One region of the Methylobacterium sp. Leaf88 genome, then DNA from elsewhere that is predicted to be linked to it. Evidence: predicted binding sites of a transcription regulator. Region 1 holds the regulator's gene; the other holds the start of a gene.
What was found. The regulator HrcA, encoded in region 1, represses chaperone genes, less so after heat shock. The targets are predictions, from matches to a motif close to GTTAGCACTCNCNNNNNGNGAGTGCTAAC.
Positions count from the first base shown of each region.

Region 2: a site for HrcA is predicted at 1,312-1,340, ahead of groES (co-chaperone GroES). Genes of this name have one in related genera too.

Region 1 covers NZ_LMMK01000021.1:110,885-114,292, forward strand. Annotated here, with positions in the region: gene rdgB (RdgB/HAM1 family non-canonical purine NTP pyrophosphatase) at 1-456, opposite strand, end outside; gene rph (ribonuclease PH) at 453-1,181, opposite strand; gene hrcA (heat-inducible transcriptional repressor HrcA) at 1,446-2,501, shown strand; gene ASF20_RS13225 (DUF1236 domain-containing protein) at 2,564-3,408, opposite strand, start outside.
Region 2 covers NZ_LMMK01000012.1:821,984-825,391, forward strand. Annotated here, with positions in the region: gene ASF20_RS10185 (lipopolysaccharide biosynthesis protein) at 1-96, opposite strand, end outside; gene ASF20_RS10190 (magnesium transporter CorA family protein) at 185-1,195, opposite strand; gene groES (co-chaperone GroES) at 1,409-1,696, shown strand; gene groL (chaperonin GroEL) at 1,782-3,408, shown strand, end outside.

The DNA.
Region 1 (3,408 bases):
CGGCGGCACGAGTTCGCCGAAGACCCGGCCCTCGAAGGTCTCGGTGTGGCCGTCCGGCCAGGCGATCACCAGGGCGGAGACGAAGTGCGCCCGCCGGGTGGTGGCGCCGCGCTTGTCGAGTTCCGCGGCAATACGGGCCATGGCGCCGGTGAAATCCTTGGACGGCCCGGCCCAGCGGGCCGAGAACAGCCCGGGTGCCCCGTCGAGGGCGTTGACGCAGAGGCCGGAATCGTCGGCGAAGGCCGGCAGGCCCGAGGCCATCGCGGCGGCGTGCGCCTTGATGGCCGCGTTCTCGGCGAACATCGTCCCGGTCTCGTCCGGCTCGGGCAGGCCGAGTTCGCCGGCCGAGACCGCGTCGACGCCGAACGGCGCCAGCAACTCGCGCATTTCAACGAGCTTGCCGGCATTGTGGGTCGCAATGACGACGCGACCCGTGAGGATGCGGTGCTCGCTCATGCGGAGACTCCCTGCGCCACGGCCTGCTTCTGGAGGGCAACGAGGGACTGGATGCCGCTTTTGGCGAGGCGCATCAGCTCGAACAGCTCCTCCTCCGAGAACGGCTTGCCCTCGGCGGTACCCTGGACCTCGACGAGGCCCCCGGTGCCCGTGATGACGAAGTTGGCGTCGGTCTCGGCCGCGGAATCCTCCAAATAGTCGAGGTCGAGGACGGGCTTGCCCTTGTAGATGCCGCAGGAGACCGCCGCCACGTGGTCGCGCAGGGGGTCGACCGAGATGATCGAGCGGCCGCGCATCCAGGTGAAGCACTCGTGCAGGGCGACCCAGGCGCCGGTGATCGCCGCGGTGCGGGTGCCGCCATCGGCCTGGATCACGTCGCAATCGACGGTGATCTGGCGCTCGCCGATCGCCGGCAGGTTGGTCACGGCGCGCAGGGAGCGGCCGATCAGGCGCTGGATCTCCTGGGTGCGTCCGGAGGGCTTGCCGGCCGTCACCTCGCGCCGGGTGCGCGCGTGAGTGGCGCGCGGCAGCATGGCGTATTCCGCGGTGACCCAGCCCTTGCCGGAGCCGCGCAGCCAGCCAGGGCCGCGCTCTTCCAGGGTGGCCGTGCACAGCACCTTGGTGTCGCCGAAGCTGACGAGGCATGAGCCTTCGGCGTGGCGGGAGACGGCGCGCTCCAGGGTGACCATGCGCAGTTCGTCGTTCGCGCGCTTCGAGGGCCGCATGCCGCTCTCCTTACCGGTGTCGATGGAGTGCGGCTTTACGGTTCCGGCCCCCGCCCGGCAAGCGAGGTCGGGCGGATTGCCGGCGCCGCCGGTGAGCCCGAGGTGCGGAACGCCTTCCGCGGCCAAGCGGTTTCTCGTATTCTCCATGCGTCCGCCAGGGGCGACGGTGGACGGCATTGTGTAAAGCACGGGAGACCGTCACACTCTCCGCCTCAGGAATGGAATGTGACCGAGCCCGCCCGCCCCTTCTCCACATCGCAGCAGATGCAGGTTCTCAGCGCGCTGAACGAACGCTCGCGTGAAATCTTCCGGCAGATCGTCGAGAGCTATCTGACGACCGGCGAGCCGGTCGGCTCGCGTAACCTCGCGCGCATCCTGCCCATGGCCCTGTCGCCGGCCTCGATCCGGAACGTCATGGCGGATCTCGAGCATTCCGGGCTGATCTTCGCACCCCACGCCTCGGCCGGCCGTCTGCCCACGGAGCAGGGCCTGCGCTTTTTCGTCGATGCGATGCTGGAGCTCGGCGATGTCGGGCGTGAGGAGCAGGAGCGGATCGAGGCGCAGATGCGCGCGGCCGCCTCGGGCCATACCTTCGATTCCGCCCTGGCCGAGGCCTCGATGCTGCTCTCAGGGATCTCCCGTGGGGCCGGCGTGGTGCTTACCACCAAGACCAATGTCCACCTGAAGCATATCGAGTTCGTCCGCCTCGACCCGACCCGGGCGCTGGTCGTCCTGGTCTCCGACGACGGTTCGGTGGAGAACCGCCTCCTCGACCTGCCGGCGGGCCTGCCGGCGGGGGCTCTCCAGGAGGCCTCGAACTACCTGAACGCCCGGCTCCAGGGCCGGACCCTGGGGACGCTCCGCGCCGAGATCGAGTCGGGCCGGCAAGCGATGAAGCGCGAACTCGACGTGATCACCGAGCGCCTCGTGGATGCCGGCCTCGCCGTCAGCGTCGGCCCCTCGGATGCCCGGCAGCTCATCGTGCGCGGTCAGGCCAATCTCCTGGACGACCTGCGGGCCGCCGAGGATCTCGACCGCATCCGCCTGCTGTTTAACGACCTCGAGACCCAGAAGGACGTGATCGAACTCCTGTCCCGGGCCGAGGGCGGCGAGGGCGTGCGCATCTTCATCGGCTCGGAGAACAAGCTCTTCTCGCTCTCAGGCTCCTCGATGATCGCGGCTCCGTTCCGCGACGGGTCGCAGAAGATCGTCGGCGTGGTGGGGGTCATCGGCCCGACGCGCCTGAACTATGCCCGCATCGTGCCGATGGTCGACTACACCGCACGGGTGGTCTCCGGCCTCCTCGACCGCAAGCGCTGAGCGGAAAACGCGAAGGGGCGGAGCCTGAAGCCCCGCCCCCGACGCGGTTCCGATCGCTCGGGTCAGCCGCGGATCACGTCGACGATCTCGTAGGTGTCGGGATCGACGATGACGATGTCGTCGTCCACCAGCACGTAGCGGTAGTCCTCGTATTCCGGCGCGATCCGGACGATGTCCGGCGGCAGGTCGTAGAGGGTGTAGCTGCGGGCGATGGCCGTGCCGACGGTGAGCGCGAAGGCGCCGGCGGCGAGGCGTGGGATGCCCCGGCGGAACACGCTCTGGCGGAACTCGGTGCGCTGCGGCGCCCCCAGGCGGCCATAGGCGCCGCGGACGGCGCCGCGATCGCCACGGTCGCCGCGACCACCCCGGCCCTCGCGCTCGACGCGGCCGTCGCGACCGCCGCGCTCATCGCGGTCGGCCCGTCCACCGCGCTCCTCGCGGCCGTCGCGATCAGCCTTGCCGCCCCGATCGCCCTTGCCGTCGCGGTCCGCCTTGCCGTCGCGATCTCCCTTGCCGTCCCGGTCGCCCCGGCCGTCTCGTGCCGCGGCGCCACCGTCCTCGCGGCCGCCGCGCTCTCCGGCCGCCTGACCCGGACGACCGTCCTGGCGCCCTGCGCCACCCTCGGCGCCACGGCCACCGGCCTCGCCGCGCTGGGCACCACCGGCCGGACCGGCCCCGGTCTCCGCACCGCCGGCGCCGCCGCGCGTGCCTGCGCCGCCAGCCGCACCGCCGGCTTCGCCGCCCCGCATGCCGGCGCCACCGCCCGCACCGCCACCGGCGCCACCGCGCATTCCGCCGGCACCACCCGCACCCGGACCCGCGCCACCGGCGCCGCCGCCCGCGCCCATACCGGCGCCGCCACCCCCGGCACCGCCCGCGCCGCCCCCGGCACCGCCTGCCCCGCCAC
Region 2 (3,408 bases), on a different contig from region 1:
CAGACCGAACTCCGCTGGTCCCAGCAGCTTGGCGATGAGGAGGCCGAGGACGAAGTTCAGTCCGGCATTGAGGACGAAGGCAGCGATCACGGCCATGGCGCGACGGGTCATCCTCGGAGGCCGGCTGGACGGGGCATCGCCGCGCACAGCTCTAGCGCAGGAGACCTGACAGTCCGTCGACCGGTTACAACCAACCCCGGATGCGGAAGAAAACGATCGGAATGATGGCGCTTACGAGGATGAGCGCGAGGCCGTAGGGATAGCCGTAGGCCCATTCGAGTTCGGGCATGTGCTTGAAGTTCATTCCGTACATCGAAGCGATCAGGGTCGGCGGAATGCCGACCACCGATGCCACGGTGAGCACCCGGAAGGTGTTGTTCTGCTCGATGCTGATCAAGCCGAGGGTCGCGTCGAGAAGGAACTGAACGTTCTCGGAGAGCCGGATCTCGAACTCGTCGAGGGAGGCGATGTCGCGCCGCACGGCCTCGAAGCGCGGCACCTGTTCCTCGCCGAGGATATGCTCGCACTCGTTGGCCACGAAGGGCACGATCCGCTCCAGGCCGAGGAGGCTCGACCGGACCTTGCCGAGGGTCTTCCCGCGACGTCCGATGCCGCGCAGGATTCGGCGCAGCGCCAAGTCGCGCCGGCGCGGCGTGTGGTTGCGCAGCTTGGTGTCCCCGGCAGGCGCACCGCTGCGGACGTCGAAATCGAAGATCCGCGTGGACAACTCGTCGAGGTCGGCGCCCATGTCCTCAAGTGAATCGGCGAGGCTGTCGACGAGCTCCTCTATCAGGAGAAGGAAGATCTCGGTGGAGGTGGTGCCCGGCCCATCACCGGTGTCGATGCGCTTCTTGACCTCCGCGAAAGCCCGCAATTCGTGGAAGCGCACGGTGACAAGGCGGTCCCGGGTCAGCACGAAGCCCAAGGGCTTCAACTGCGTATCGAGCTTGTCGAAGGTGACCATCGGGGTCGAGAGTGAGAACCCGGTCTTCAAACGCCTCAGGCGGCTCGAATTCTCCACCTCGCTAAGGGCCTTGCGCGAAGGGACCCGGATGCCGGTGCAGGCCTCGATTCGCTCGGCCTCCTCGGCGCTCGGATCATCGAGATCGATCCATACGACCTCCGACGGATAGGCTGTCGCGGGCGCCTGTGCCTCGGGCTCGACCGCGCCCTGCGGACCATGAAGCTTGATCATCCGCGAAGGACTTTCCGGCGGCTCGTGGGATCGGGGGATAATCCTGTCGCCGGATCGTCGTCGGAGCCTGCGACAGTCTTGACTCGAACGGCTTCCGCGCCTAACTCGACGCCATCGTTAGCACTCACCCAAGGCGAGTGCTAACGGCCTGGGTTGAGCGCGCTGCCGCGCCGCATCAACGCCATCCACGAATTTGAAGCAAGAGGGCAGCTCATGAAGTTCCGTCCGCTGCACGACCGTGTCGTCGTCCGCCGCATCGAAGGCGAAGAGAAGACCAAGGGCGGCATCATCATCCCGGATACCGCCAAGGAGAAGCCGCAAGAGGGCGAGATCGTCGCCGTCGGTCCCGGCGCCCGCGATGAGGCCGGCCGGGTGAACCCGCTCGACGTCAAGGCCGGCGACCGCGTCCTGTTCGGCAAGTGGTCCGGCACCGAGGTCAAGATCGACGGTCAGGACCTCCTGATCATGAAGGAATCCGACATCATGGGCGTCGTCGCCTAAGTCGGGTTTCGGTTCTCCTCCCGTTCACGAGCCCTTCGAGGGTGCCATCCGGCGCCTCGGGGCCCATCACTGACAAGGATCTGACATGGCAGCGAAAGAAGTCCGCTTCGCCTCCGACGCCCGCGAGAAGATGCTCCGTGGCGTCGACATCCTCGCCGACGCGGTGAAGGTCACGCTCGGCCCCAAGGGCCGCAACGTCGTCATCGAGAAGTCCTTCGGCGCCCCGCGCATCACCAAGGACGGCGTCACCGTCGCCAAGGAGATCGAGCTCGCCGACAAGTTCGAGAACATGGGCGCCCAGATGGTGCGCGAAGTGGCCTCGAAGACCAACGACATCGCGGGTGACGGCACCACCACGGCCACCGTTCTGGCGCAGGCCATCGTCCGCGAAGGCGCCAAGTACGTCGCCGCCGGCATGAACCCGATGGACCTGAAGCGCGGCATCGACCTCGCTACCACCGCCGCCGTGAAGGACATCACGAGCCGCGCCAAGAAGGTCGCCTCGTCCGAGGAAGTTGCCCAGGTCGGCACCATTTCGGCCAACGGCGACAAGGAAATCGGCGAGATGATCGCCCACGCCATGCAGAAGGTCGGCAACGAGGGTGTCATCACCGTCGAAGAGGCCAAGACGGCCGAGACCGAACTCGACGTCGTCGAGGGCATGCAGTTCGACCGCGGCTACCTCTCCCCGTACTTCATCACGAATGCGGAGAAGATGGTCGCCGAGCTCGAGGACCCCTACATCCTCATCCACGAGAAGAAGCTGTCTTCGCTCCAGGCGATGCTGCCGGTTCTCGAGGCCGTGGTGCAGACCGGCAAGCCGCTCGTCATCATCGCCGAGGACATCGAGGGCGAGGCGCTCGCTACGCTCGTGGTCAACAAGCTGCGCGGCGGCCTGAAGGTCGCGGCCGTCAAGGCTCCGGGCTTCGGCGATCGCCGTAAGGCCATGCTCGAGGACATCGCGATCCTGACCCAGGGTCAGATGATCGCCGAGGATCTCGGCATCAAGCTCGAGAACGTCACCCTCCCGATGCTCGGCCGCGCCAAGCGCATCCGCATCGAGAAGGAGACCACCACGATCATCGACGGTCTCGGCGAGAAGGCAGATATCGAAGCCCGCGTCGGCCAGATCAAGGCGCAGATCGAGGAGACCACCTCGGACTACGACCGTGAGAAGCTCCAGGAGCGTCTGGCCAAGCTCGCCGGCGGCGTCGCGGTCATCCGCGTCGGCGGCGCGACCGAGGTCGAGGTCAAGGAGAAGAAGGACCGCGTCGACGACGCGCTCAACGCCACCCGCGCTGCGGTGGAAGAGGGCATCGTCCCCGGCGGCGGCACCGCCCTCCTCCGTGCCCGTGAGGCCGTCCGTGCTCTCAAGAGCGACAACCCGGACGTCCAGGCCGGCATCAAGATCGTGCTGAAGGCCCTCGAGGCTCCGATCCGCCAGATCGCCGCGAATTCCGGCGTCGAGGGCTCGATCGTGGTCGGCAAGATCACCGACAACACGTCCTCGATCACCTTCGGCTTCAACGCCCAGACCGAAGAGTACGTCGACATGATCCAGGCCGGCATCGTCGACCCGGCCAAGGTCGTGCGCACCGCCCTGCAGGACGCCGCCTCCATCGCCGGCCTCCTCGTCACCACCGAAGCCATGATCGCCGATGCTCCGAAGAAGGACAGCGGTGCCCCGGCGATGCCGGGCGGCGGCGGCATGG